DNA from 3 places in the Desulfosporosinus meridiei DSM 13257 genome. Region 3 is predicted to be linked to each of the others. Evidence: riboswitches for the same ligand, from Rfam matches in the RefSeq annotation. Region 3 holds a riboswitch; each other region holds the start of a gene.
The links. A riboswitch is a leader RNA that binds a small molecule or an ion and turns the genes downstream of it on or off. The one in region 3 is predicted to bind cobalamin.
Positions count from the first base shown of each region.

Region 1: it holds a riboswitch for cobalamin, as region 3 does, so the genes downstream of both, cobT (nicotinate-nucleotide--dimethylbenzimidazole phosphoribosyltransferase) here and DESMER_RS02370 (DMT family transporter) in region 3, are expected to answer to the same signal.
Region 2: it holds a riboswitch for cobalamin, as region 3 does, so the genes downstream of both, DESMER_RS02845 (hypothetical protein) here and DESMER_RS02370 (DMT family transporter) in region 3, are expected to answer to the same signal.

Region 1 is NC_018515.1:1,508,812-1,513,182, reverse strand. Features, by position in the region: gene DESMER_RS06965 (ParM/StbA family protein) at 1-960, opposite strand, end outside; cobalamin riboswitch at 1,149-1,335, shown strand; gene cobT (nicotinate-nucleotide--dimethylbenzimidazole phosphoribosyltransferase) at 1,450-2,529, shown strand; gene cobU (bifunctional adenosylcobinamide kinase/adenosylcobinamide-phosphate guanylyltransferase) at 2,557-3,192, shown strand; gene cobS (adenosylcobinamide-GDP ribazoletransferase) at 3,199-3,933, shown strand; gene DESMER_RS06940 (spore germination protein) at 4,244-4,371, shown strand, end outside.
Region 2 is NC_018515.1:617,505-621,875, forward strand. Features, by position in the region: gene DESMER_RS02835 (DUF4430 domain-containing protein) at 1-750, shown strand, start outside; gene DESMER_RS02840 (ECF transporter S component) at 825-1,550, shown strand; cobalamin riboswitch at 1,766-1,946, shown strand; gene DESMER_RS02845 (hypothetical protein) at 2,140-2,559, shown strand; gene DESMER_RS02850 (sugar phosphate isomerase/epimerase family protein) at 2,605-3,420, opposite strand; gene DESMER_RS02855 (hypothetical protein) at 3,703-3,885, shown strand; gene DESMER_RS02860 (iron ABC transporter substrate-binding protein) at 4,068-4,371, shown strand, end outside.
Region 3 is NC_018515.1:508,974-513,344, forward strand. Features, by position in the region: gene DESMER_RS02360 (class I SAM-dependent methyltransferase) at 1-380, shown strand, start outside; gene DESMER_RS02365 (alkaline phosphatase) at 641-1,270, shown strand; cobalamin riboswitch at 1,437-1,615, shown strand; gene DESMER_RS02370 (DMT family transporter) at 1,839-2,885, shown strand; gene DESMER_RS02380 (biotin synthase BioB) at 3,343-4,302, opposite strand.

The DNA.
Region 1 (4,371 bases), 1.0 Mb from region 3:
GGCAACAATTACAGTATGCATTTTACCGAGCATCGGTTTTAATGCCTTTTTCACTTCGCGAGTAATATCCGTTCCCAACTGGGTCAGCATACTCTTCATAATCGGATTAAGATTGATGGTTCCATTATTCCAGGGATACAGGCCGCCATTAACCCTGAAAATTTTATCCAGCTCTTTATCATCTGTTTCAAGGGGATTAGCATGACTGCTGGTCAGTTCTTTGAGCTTTTCAGCCACACCAATATAAGCCCACTTTAACCCTTTTTCAATACTAAAGGAGTTCGGAGGATCGAGCATAACTCCATCATAGAAAGTAGCAATATCCGTAGTTCTAAACCCCGGATCAATGACCACAACGTACCCGCTAAACAACTTAGGACTAGTTGGGATTCCGTAATCATTAAGAGTTTCCTTAATAAAAACGCCATAACTTTGGGGAAGTACACGAGAGCGCAAAATGTTGAGCTGACGGGTCATTCCTTCCAAGGGCCCGGAACGGAACATGACTGAAAAAGAGCCTTTCAACTCAGCTTCATATTTGTCCTTTAGGGATGCATAGTATTTAACAGGAACGCCGGTTCCCAGGTAGACATTCGCTTTGGGACTCTTTTGAGCAAGGGCTAAAGCGACCACCAATAAGGCAGTAGCTTCTTCATCCGAGGATTTGTCCTCGTCCCAACAATAATGGGCTTCGTTGGGATTTAAGCTTTCCGCTAAACTCCCCATAAAATAATGCTTCTCTACACCCGTGGAGTTATTCTTAACAATCACGTCCAAGGATGCTATTTGAGTTTGTAAATCAGACCCCTTACCAATTAAGGTATTACCTAATGTTGAAAAAATTCGTTCATTGCCTTTACAAATGACAGCGGGAAATAAAACCTTTGTTTCACCTGTATCTAGTTTAATCGCTCCAAATCCAGGATCCGCTCCAGCTACTAGGATATCACTTTCAAACACACCGGTTCCTCCTATTCGTCCAATAACAGTCTATTTTCTATAAAACAGTCTATAAAAATTGAAAAAGTACGTGCTTACTAATACCTACCATTATATACGAAGGAAACTCTCTTGTAAAAATCTGTGTCAAAGAATTCTCTAATATTTTCCTTGAGATTCAAAAAAAGTTGTGCTATTCTAAAATAAATTAATACCCTACATTTTAGGTGCCCCTAAGGGAGAATAGGGAAGTTCGGTAAGTTATACTATAACAAATCCGACGCGGACCCACCACTGTATTCGATGAGCTTCGTGAACCACTGGTTTTTCCGGGAAGGTTGACGAGCAAAGCGATGAATCGATAGCCAGGAGACCTGCCTAAAGATGTTTATGTCTTTTCATTATTTTATGGGAAGCAGCGGTGATGACGGTAAAGTCCCGACTACAGTTTATTTGTGGTCGGGACTTTTCTATTTTGAAAATTATTATAAAATAGGGGGAGGAAATTATATGGAAAGCTTCACCGAAGAACAACTCTACACTCAATTACAAAAACTAATTTCGGACATCAAAGGTCTGGACCAAGAAGCAATGGATCAAATTCAAGGGCGTTTAGATTCTCTCACAAAGCCCCAAGGAAGTCTGGGCCAGTTAGAACATATTGCCAAGCAACTTGGTGGGATTCAACGAACCTCCAAGCCGATAATTCAAAAGAAAGCCGTTCTCACAATGGCAGGAGATCACGGTGTCGTTGAAGAAGGAGTAAGTGCCTTTCCCCAAGAAGTAACTCCTCAGATGGCCTATAACATTATGAATGGCGGCGCAGCCATCAATGTCTTAGCGCGGCAGGCAAATGCCGAGGTCTTTTTAACAGATGTAGGTATTGCCTTCCCGATAGAGGGACAACTTATTCAAAAACGCGTAGCCAATGGCACCAAAAACATGACTAAAGGTCCGGCTATGTCACGTTATGAAGCTTTGCAAGCTCTCCTGGCCGGTGCCTCAGTGGCGGAGGAAAAGATTCGTGAAGGCTATAACCTCTTTGCCACCGGGGAACTGGGAATTGGCAATACTACCCCCAGTTCTGCCATTGTTGCTTTATTAACTAATTCTCCTATCGAAGAAGTTGTCGGACGGGGGACAGGCATTGACGATGAGGGAATCATAAGAAAACGCCGGGCTATTGAAAAAGCCATTGAGGTCAATCAGCCGGACACCTCGGATGCTCTAGATGTTCTTAGCAAAGTCGGGGGCTTAGAAATCGCCGCAATTGCCGGTTCCATCCTGCAAGCTGCTGCCAGCCATGTTCCCATTGTCATTGATGGCTTTATCTCCACTGCTGGGGCACTCATTGCGGCTAAACTTGCTCCACAATCCATTGCTTATATGATCCCTTCTCACGGTTCAATGGAAATAGGCCACCGTAAAGCTTTGGCCGGTCTGGGCCTCGATCCTGTGCTCAACCTTAATATGAGGCTTGGCGAAGGAACAGGTGCAGCCTTGACCTTTTATTTCGTAGAAGCAGCTCTTCGTATCATCGAGGAAATGGCTACCTTCGCCGATGCGGGAGTTAGCGAAAAATCCAGCTAATATTAACTACGGGGAGTCGATGAACCTATGTCTCAGTTTACACTCATCACAGGTGGTGCTCGGAGCGGCAAGAGCTCTTTTGCAGAACTTCTTGCTGCTCAGGACAATCGTCCGGTCATTTACATTGCAACAGCCCAAATCTGGGATGGGGAAATGGCTATTCGGGTTAAAAAACACCAACAGCAGCGTCCCTCCTCTTGGCGGCTCATCGAAGAGCCCTTGGAAATTGGGCAAACCTTAACTCAACTTAAAGATGAGGAGGGAGTCATCCTTCTTGATTGTGTCACTCTTTGGCTTACAAATATGCTCCTAGCCGGACAAGCCGAACACTCAAGTCAGGAAGCATATGAATCAGAATCAACTCCCGATTCCCCAGATCACTCCCATCTTTATAACCATGTAGAGCCGAAAGTCTTGGCTGCGGTTAAAGAAGTTGCAGGTCTTGCTCAAGAGATTAAACCGAAGGTCATCTTTGTCAGCAACGAAGTAGGACAAGGGATAGTCCCCGAAAACCCCTTAGCTCGGGCCTACAGGGATTTAGCCGGACGAAGCAATCAGATATTGGCCAGAAGTGCTGACCATGTGTATATGGTTATCGCCGGTTTACCTATGGATTTGAAAACCTCCGGCGAGAAGCTGCTTGCTTCTCTGCACAAGGAGTGATTATAAATGCGCGGGCTTCTGATTGCTCTGACTTTTTTCACTCGCATCCCTTTACCTGTTCCCCAAGACATCACAACAGAAGAATTCACACGAAGCTATCGCTTCTATCCCCTAGTGGGGTTGATCATTGGTCTGCTCCTCTGGCTGTTGGCCAAAGCCCTTATTCCATATTTTCCACCTTTGGTTATAGGGGCTATCTTGTTAGGTGCTGAGTTAATGCTCACCGGAGGAATTCACCTAGATGGTTTCATGGACAGCATGGATGGCTTATTATCCGCTCGAAGCCCCGAGAGGATTTTAGAAATCATGAAGGACAGCCGAGTTGGCGCTCATGCCTCCATGGCTTTGGTGGGCTTGCTGCTCTTAAAGTTCAGCTTACTTGCCAGCCTGACTCCCTCAATGTTAACTATTTTGATTATAATGCCTATGCTCGCACGCTGGGTCTTTCAGATAGGGGTTATTGCCTTTCCCTATGCTCGTTCTCAGGGACTGGGCAAAGGATTTCACGAAGCTTCTCAGTGGGTTACTTTCCTGCTTGGCGGGGCAGTCATATTCGGCCTATCCTTTTACCTTCTTGGTTTAGCCGGCCCGGTTGCCTTTGGAGTATCGGCCTTAATAATCACTCTCATGTCTTCGAGAATTTCTGCGCTCTTAGGGGGATTAACCGGGGATCTCTATGGAGCATTTATTGAACTATCTGAAGTTATCTGCTTGTTAGTGGCTTTTCCCTTCCTTAGGTGATTCTTCAAGGACGGAACTAATTTTTCCCGGTACGTTACTACAGCGATTAGAATGCTTATACAGAAACAGATATAGAAGCGTTAAGGTTTAGGGACTTTGTCCCCGAAATCTTACGCTTTTTATTTTCATAACTAGCTCCATTCCCAAGCCATAAATAAGTTTGGATATAATGGTTAATATTAACTAAGGGCTTAGGCAACTGAGTTGGCTTCTCAGAATCATAGGCCCTTGAATCTGTGAGAAAGAAACTTCCAGAAAGTATGTACTGCACTGTACCACTTTCTGACTAGTATGGAAAGGGATGGGGGTTATGCTCAGTTATCTGCTTAGCAGACTGAAATATCTGAAGCTGCTTGGACAAAACTATAAATTGAGCCAAAGTAACTCTACAGCTTCTAAAGACAAAGACGAAAAAAGCACCACCAGTCACCTTTCCGC
Region 2 (4,371 bases), 110 kb from region 3:
GATCTGCCGGCAGGGGCGAACACTGCAGGGGTTGCAGATTCAGGCCGAGAGACAGGTGAACTTAAACCTAGCGAGGAAAACGCAGATCAACAAGAACCTAGCAGCCAAGTTCCTGAGAATGCTCAGAATTCACAGGGGGCCAGCCCTTCCCAGAGTCAGCCACCGCAGCCCGACACAACTAATCAGGAAAGTAAGCCAACAATAGCTATCAGCTCAACCAGCCCCAACGGCTCAAGTTCAGGTACAAATGGATTAGCTGCTGTTCCGGCTCCTGCTCCGGCGGCCCCTGATTTAAACGTGAATCCTATCCCTCCTAGTCCCGATCCTAACCTCAATCCCAACCCCAAAAACATAGTAACCTTCTCAATTAATTGCCAAACTGCCGTTGATAAGGGACTTCATCAGGATAAAAAATATCAGGAGGTTGTGCCTGCTGATGGGATTATTCTGGCCCCCACTGTGGTGGAGTTCAAAGAAGGGGAAGTAGTATTTGATGTTTTGAAGCAGGTAGTACGCCAACATAAGATTCACATGGAGTATGAAGGGTCGAAAGGAACCCCCTATATCCAAGGAATCAATAATTTGTATGAGTTTGACGGAGGGCCCCTGAGCGGCTGGATGTATTGTGTCAACAAAGTATATCCTAATTATGGCTGCGGAGAATATAAGCTCAAACCGGGGGATATAATTGAGTGGAACTATACCTGTGATTTAGGCAAAGACTTAGGCCAAACTTGGCTGGGAGAGTAAAACGGAGCAACGGAACCAGACTCTCCCTTGGAGAAGGAAGAGTCTGGTGCTGGCAAAAGACAGGATGTGAAACAATGTTAAACCAGGTCGAGCCTAAGAACAAGGGCAGTCGAATCATCCACATACTCCGCTGGGCCATAATGTTTACAGTACCCTGCGCCTTAATTCTTTCGACGTTGCAGGGGGATAAGAACTATGGCTTATTAAGCGTGATCCTGATCATCTTGGCTATGGCTCCCTTTTTTCTAAGCTTTGAGAGACGCAGACCGGAAGCCAGGGAGTTGGTGGTTATTGCTGTGATGGCAGGGATTGCGGCTTTGGGCCGGGTAGCTTTCGCTCCCATTCCTCATTTTAAACCTACCTCAGCTGTTGTGATCATTACCGCCCTGACCTTTGGTCCGGAAGCCGGGTTTTTAACCGGTGCCGTAGCAGCTATTACCTCCAATTTGTTTTTCGGGCAAGGGCCCTGGACGCCCTGGCAGATGTTTTGCTGGGGTATGATCGGCTTAGTGGCCGGTATGCTGAGAAATGCCGGCTGGCTGAAAAGCAGGTTGAGTTTAGCAGTCTTTGGTTTTGCCACTGGCTTTGGCTTTGGCTGGGTCATGAATATATGGTATATCGTCGGTTTTATCAAGCCCATTACCTATCAGGCTATCATAGCAGCCTATATCTCCAGCTTTTGGTTTGACTTTACCCACGCTCTTTCGACCCTGATCTTTCTGGTGATCTTGGCGAAGCCTTGGATCAAAAAGCTGGAACGAATTAAGATCAAGTTTGGCTTGATGAATAATGAACAATGAATAATCAAGAATCAACAACGAACTTACTCAATCCACTGACAAAAAAATTTGCAAGATTTTTTTCGGGAGCAGGAATTTTAGAATCTACGTAGAAATGTAGGAATATTGAAAAAATTTAATCCGTGATTCGGACAGTATTTCCAAAACATTCCCAGAACACGATGATGACTTCTGGATTAGAAACTTAAATTTGTCTATTCGTCAAATACTCTCGAAAAACTAAATATGTAACGAGTGTACTTTTATAAAGAAAGTATTGACAGGGAAGTCAGTTAAGCTGACGCGGTCCCGCCACTGTAGTAGTGAGCGGCCTTATACAATGTCACTGGGCAACCGGGAAGACATAGGGCTGCAATGAACTTAAGCCAGGAGACCTGCTCGTTACAGATTACACAGGAACCTACGGAAGATAGGGGAGGTGCCGTTTACGCCGGAAAATCAGTGACATTATCCGGCTAGTGGAGTAACCATATCCCTTTACAGGTAGCTGTAGAGGGATTTTGCTTTTTTATGGTTTTCAAGTTACTCTAAGCGCAAATTTCTTGACCTCTAGTAGGGGACATTCATACCGATGGGAGGAGGATTATCTATGATTACGGCCACAGTGCATAGCTTAGAAGGAGCTGTCTCTAGACTGGGATTAGACCCCCTCATGGTGAATCGCTTTATGGAGGAGTGGCTACAAACTGCGCGAGAGGTCTCCTTTGAGGAAGCTAATGAGGTAGCTTGTATATTAAATAAAATGAAAAGATCCATCAAATATTATCTGGCGCCAGACCCTACCAGAGAAGGTTACCAAGTCGTGCTTATCGTGAGGAAGAATCGAGTGGTTACGATACTTACTCAGTTAACCAATTCTTTCTACGGGGTGCCGGAAGCCCAGACGGTGAATGGGACACGCATGATTAAGACTTTGGGGGGAGAAATGTACGAAGACAAAGGGAATTGGGTCAGACAACTCAGACAAAAGCACGAAAAAGTTCATTTCCGGAAAAAGCTGCGACCTTAGGAGCCAAGCAATTACTTCCTGATCAAATCATCAGTAGCTGCAACTCTATTTAGGCAAGCTTTCCCGCTCTAATAAACTGTGGAGAGTTTTTAATCTTTGCAGAGCTTTTTTAAGAAATAACTGGGGTGGGCTTTCCCGCTCCTCCGCCGTCGGATAGGCCTCCAAAGTTAAGCATCCCCGATAAGCGGTTGGAAAGTGCCGGGCTACTTGGGCCCAATCAATAATACCCTCTTCAGGCAGCCAATGCCGATCCTCCAGACCGTCATTATCCGACAGATGAGTTGTGACAAGTCGTCGGCCAAAATTCTTAAGAAGATGGAAGTCCGGTTTATCCGTTAGAAAGTAATGAGAGCTATCAAAACAAAAGCCCAAAGAGCCGGATGGAATTTTAGAAAGCAAATAGGGGACATTATCATTGCGGCGGGTGTTTTCGATAGCGATGGTCACCCCCAGGTTCTCAGCAACCCTTACGAGTTCAAACATGCTTTCGGCACCAAAATCGTTGGGCTTTGGCGTGATCTGGCCCTCCGTCAAATGCATTACCAGCATGGGAATTTCGTAGTCTGCGCAATCCTCCAGCCAGCGGATATGTCTTTGGATAAATCCCGAGCGCAGGGATTTGTTCTCTGACCACATTTCGCTGGATTCATTATAAGGTACATGCAGGTTTTCTAAGATAAGCCCCATATCTTTGACCAACTCAGGCATGCTCTCCTTCTTCATCGGCCAGGGGATGTCCTCATCCTCCCACCAGATAGAGGTAGCCTCAAATCCGGCTTCCTTAATTAATCTAAGTCGTTCCGGAAAAGGAAGTACGTAACCGAACCAGGAAAAAATACCCAGAGGATAGGAAGTTGTCATCTAAGTGCCCCCCTTTAAAAAAGTAACTCTCAACTACTCAAGTCACCAGACCCCGTATAGAAAATAATCTCCACTTGTGCTTCATAGGTTATAGATTTCAATATTCTCTAAACAGGTTAAGGAATCCTTGCAACTTTGTTGAGAAGGCAGGAATTTCTTGATTTCTATAGAACTAATAATATTGTGAATATATGACCATGGAGGTCTGACTTCAAAGGAAGTCACCTTTATGGTCTTATTTTTTTGCAGTAAGAGTATTTTATTACATTAGGAGGGCGATAAATGAGTCACTTAGATAAGCTTCTGGAGATAGAAAAGCGGCGGAAAGTACTACAGAATGCCCGAGAGGAAATCTTAGGGAAACTTATATCAGAAAGGGAACAGCGCTCTCAGTGGCTTATTAAGCTTATAGATATTGATGACGAGCTCGAAGAATTATCCAGACAAAGCAAAGCACTTACCTGAGATGTTCTTAGACATTTTCATAAGAAAATTATTTATTTGTCAAAAAATGAAAAGGAATTTTTGGCTTAATGTAGAAACAATAAACAAAATATTTTTAAAATAAGACCATGGAGGTCTGGCTTCCCTAGGAAGTCAGCTTCGTGGTCTTATTTTTTATGAAACTAAAGGAGAGGATGCATTTAATGAGAAAACTGACGGTACAATTCTTGCTTCTAATGATGTCCTTATTACTTTTAACGGGATGTGGAGGAACTGAAAGTAAGCAGGAAGGGGGCACAGTTCCCACAACAGCCCAGGTTCAAAAACAAAAGATTACGGATCTAGTCGGCAGGGAAGTTGAGTTTTCGGTTCCGGCGCAAAGGGTCGTGGCCATCGGGCCGGGGGCATTACGGTTAGTGACTTATATCGAAGGAGCAGCCATGATGGTTGGGATCGAAGAGGTTGAGAAGAAATCAAACCCGGGAAGATCCTACATGATGGCTTATC
Region 3 (4,371 bases):
CCCAGATGCTGGCAGAAGCTAGAAAAAAATATCAGTACCCTAACTTAGAGTTCATAGAGGGAGCTGCGGAGGAGATTCCCTTGACAGATCAGGCAGTCGACGAAGTGGTGTGCAACTCAGCTTTTCCCCACTTTGATGATCTGAGGCGCTCTGCTCAGGAAATGGCTCGCGTTCTGAGACCCGGAGGGCGAGTTACTGTCATGCATCCCCACAGCAGAGAGTATATTAATAATCTCCATGTGTCGCTGGGTGGTGCAGTCCAAAACTGTCTGCTGCCGGAGGAGAAGGAGATGAAGTCCATCTTTGCTGAGGCGGGGTTTGCAGAGATCACCTTGGAGGATGCTCCTCAGGGTTATTGCTTATCGGGAAGGAAAGCATGAGCTGGTTAAGGGAAAAGACTGGGACAAAATCAATGAAAGGGTTTGCGAAGGTTTAGGGACGGCAAACAAGGGATTTACTTCCGGAGGGAATTGAATGTAGATGGGATTAATGCGTTGGTGAGAGAATGGAGATTCTCTTGACTGGCGCATTTTCTCTTTGGCAAAAATAGAAAAAAATAACAGCAAGCTTACAAAAACGTAATCAGCGCTTAATACTAGTGTTATACAATTAAGAAAAATTTTCGGAGGTGTAAATAGGAATGTTCAAAAGAAGCCATTCCAAAGGTCTCGCGTTTATCGTTGTTATCGGCACATTACTTATATCCCTTTTAGCTGCTCAGCCGAATCTGGGGATAGCCAAGTCAGCCAAGGAGGAGGTCTATCAAGGAAAAACCCCAAAATATGTTTTTATGTTTATCGGAGATGGCATGAGCTATGCCCAAGTCAGCAGCGCGGAAATGTATCTGGGGGAAAAATCTCTGCCCGGAAAGCTTTCTCCTGAGCAATTGAGCTTTACTAAGTATCCTGTTCACGGGGCCCTTATGACTCAGGATTCTTCTTCCTTTATTCCCGATTCTGCTTCAACGGCTACTTCTCTCGCTTCAGGTCAGAAAACTTTGTCCGGCGTCATAAATATGGATGAGAGTAAAACCAAGACTTACACACCCATCACGGAAGATTTAAAGGCTAAAGGCTATAAGATTGGGATTGTAACCAGTGTTCCCATCACCCACGCTACTCCCGCGGCTTACTATGCTAAGGTCAGCAATCGAAATGATGCCTATGAAATTGGCAAACAACTGGCAGCCAGTGGCTTTGATTATTTTGGCGGCGGCGATTTTGATCAAAAAAAGGTCCTAAGGGCACCGATCAATCTATCTATGAAATAGTCGAGAAAGCCGGCTATACCATAGCCAATACTAACGAAGAAATCTTGGCTTTAAATAACCGTTCAGGCAAAGTTGTGGCTATTGATCCAGATGATTATGGCTTAGTCTCCATTGAGGGCTCTTTGTTGACCCTTGACCAAATATTGGGTATGTGATACATTTGATTTGATAATTCAATATGGGCTTGAGATCTCTCTTAGGGGAGAATCATCACAGGGAAGTCGGTGCAAATCCGGCGCGGTCCCGCCACTGTAAGGGGGAGTTTGCGTCATCCACTGAGGAAACTTGGTCGGGAGGCAGTAACATGAACCTAAGTCAGGAACCTGATGCCTAATAAGCTTTACTCACGACGGATGGGTGAAGGGACTTTGTCTATTCAGCCCTTCATTAGTTTGAAAGGCTTTTATTATTGAGTGTACATAAAGGTTTCCAGAGGGAGGCCATGACTCTGCATTAGAAAAGGAGAATTGATGGCGTTGACTAAGGAAGATCTAGTAATTCGGACGATTACTTCGGAAGACATTGATGCTGTGCAAAGATTTTTGTGTTGGCAATTGAAAGAACTATTATGAAAAATAAAACAGCAATATCTATAGCAATATTGGCGGCGGCACTTTTTGGGATAAGCTCACCAGTATCTAAGCTATTGCTTGAGGAAATACCTCCTACGTTAATGGCTGCACTCCTTTATCTCGGGGCGGGCTTCGGAATGTTAACCATTAATATAGTAAAAGCACTTAGCAAAAGCGAACAAATTGAAGCTAAGATGACAAAAAAAGAAATGCCGTATATTTTGGGTATGATTATCCTTGATGTGGCTGCACCTGTTTGCTTGATGATTGGACTTACGATGACAACATCTGCAAACGTCTCCCTACTCAGCAACTTTGAAATTGTGGCGACATCACTTATTGCTTTATTGATATTTAAAGAGGCAATTGGCAAGAGAATGTGGATCGCTATTTCACTGATAACCTTAGCAAGCATTATTTTATCCGTTGAGGATTTAACGGGCTTTTCCTTCTCAAACGGCTCAATATTTGTTATCCTCGCTTGCATTTGCTGGGGTTTGGAAAATAACTGTACTCGTATATTGTCCCTGAAAGACCCTCTGCAAATTGTTGTTGTCAAGGGTTTCGGCTCTGGAGTAGGGTCACTCATAATCGCACTTGCCCTAAAGCAGTACAGCACCAAGGTGTTATACCTATTAGTGGCCTTAGTGCTAGGATTTGTGTCCTATGGTCTTAGTATCTACTTTTATATTATCGCGCAAAGAGAACTCGGCGCAGCAAGAACAAGCGCTTATTACGCAGTCGCTCCTTTTACTGGGGTGTTATTCTCGATAGTACTTTTCGGTCAGCACATTACCCTATCCTTTATTGTCGCCTTAATTATTATGATAATCGGTGCTTATTTTGGAGGAGTGGAACACCATAAACATCCCCATACTCATGAAGAAGGCACTCACGAACATAGGCATAATCACGAGGATTATCACCATACTCACCTCCATGACTGCATAGGTGAAGGCGAACACAGCCATGTTCATACCCATGAAAAAATAGTGCATGTACACGCGCACACACCAGATATGCATCATGTTCATTCCCATTAGAGTTAAGGAGGAACATGCTTTGCTTTTATTGTGCTGAATATATTTGAACGGTTTGAGGAAGGCCACAGGTCAGAAATGCTGAGCAGACTTGATCCGGCGGTGATCAAGTCTATCTCAATCTTTTATTCTTATGAAGATGGGCGAGAGAACTTAAGAAATTTGAGGCATGACAATCATCATGTAGGCTGGTCTCGTGATAGTGGAAAAGAGCCGTAAAAAGGCTCTTTTTTAGTTTGTCACAGATGAGGGTTTGAACACATATGCTTTGAGTAAGGTTGTTCAACTACATCTGCATTTTTGACTGAGGCTGCATAAGAAAATAGAGGGGTTCGAACCGTCCCCTTGTGTAGGTCTTGTGTAGGCTTCGCTGACGGCCCGGGGGAAGGCAGGTCAAATTCGCCGACGTCGGCGAATTTGCTGCTTGAGGTTAGGGGCATGGAGAATAGTGGGATGAAAATTACTTATAACCGGCTTCCCACAACATGTTCCGAGCTTGCGTAACCGAGAAACCTCTATTCTTTTCAGTTTGAGATTCAGTATCTCTTGGATTGGCTCCATATTCTGCATAAAGCTGATTAACGCCAGCTAACAGTGACATTTGAGTAACCTCATGAGCATTCATAGCTCTCTTCGGACGAGTAACTAATCGGGCGACTGCGGCAATTTTGGTCAGCTCTATGGCAGAAATTTGCCCTTTTTCATATAAAGGGGTTCCTTTGACTGGGGTTCGGCGCATAACTGCCATAACTTTAACATCATAATCCCTTGCTCTAATCATTTCAGCGGCTAATTCATCATAGGAGTGCTCAGGTCCGATAGGCTCGACACAATAGTACAATTCTAAACCGGCATCGCGAACTGCATTAAGAGTATTTATCCTAGTCTCAGGTTTTAAGGTAGTATCAATACCTTCTCTTAAGCGGTTGATGTGATAAACTCCTGTGAAACCAATATCTTTAAGCCTTTTTGCTGTTTCATGAACAAAATCTCCGATATTGGCAACAAATCTAATATTGTCAGGCAAGTTTTTTCTTGCGATTTTCGCAATATCCATAAAATCGTTGATTGGATAATCAGCCGTTGTCATTAAGAAAAAATCATCTATACCACTGGTAAGCAATAAATCCAGCTCTGATAATATTTCCGCTATGTTTTTCCTTTGTGTAACTGGTAGGGAATAGTGGTTTTGTCCCATTGAACAAAATTTACAGTTTACTGAACAAGGCTCTGCATTTATGCCTATTTGAGCAAAAATCAAACCTTTATTATCGTATTCAGTACGAGACAAGTAATTTGCAGTAGATAGCAGCTTGTAAAAATCTTCAGAATGGTAATCAACATTCAATAGTGTAATAGCATCTTTTTGGTCTAAAAGCTTTCCCTCTTGAGCAGATAATAATAGATTGGAAATGGACACATTAATCCCTCCTATTTTTTACTTTAGAATTACCTTTCTACATCATTGATGTTTTAATAGGTAATCTTT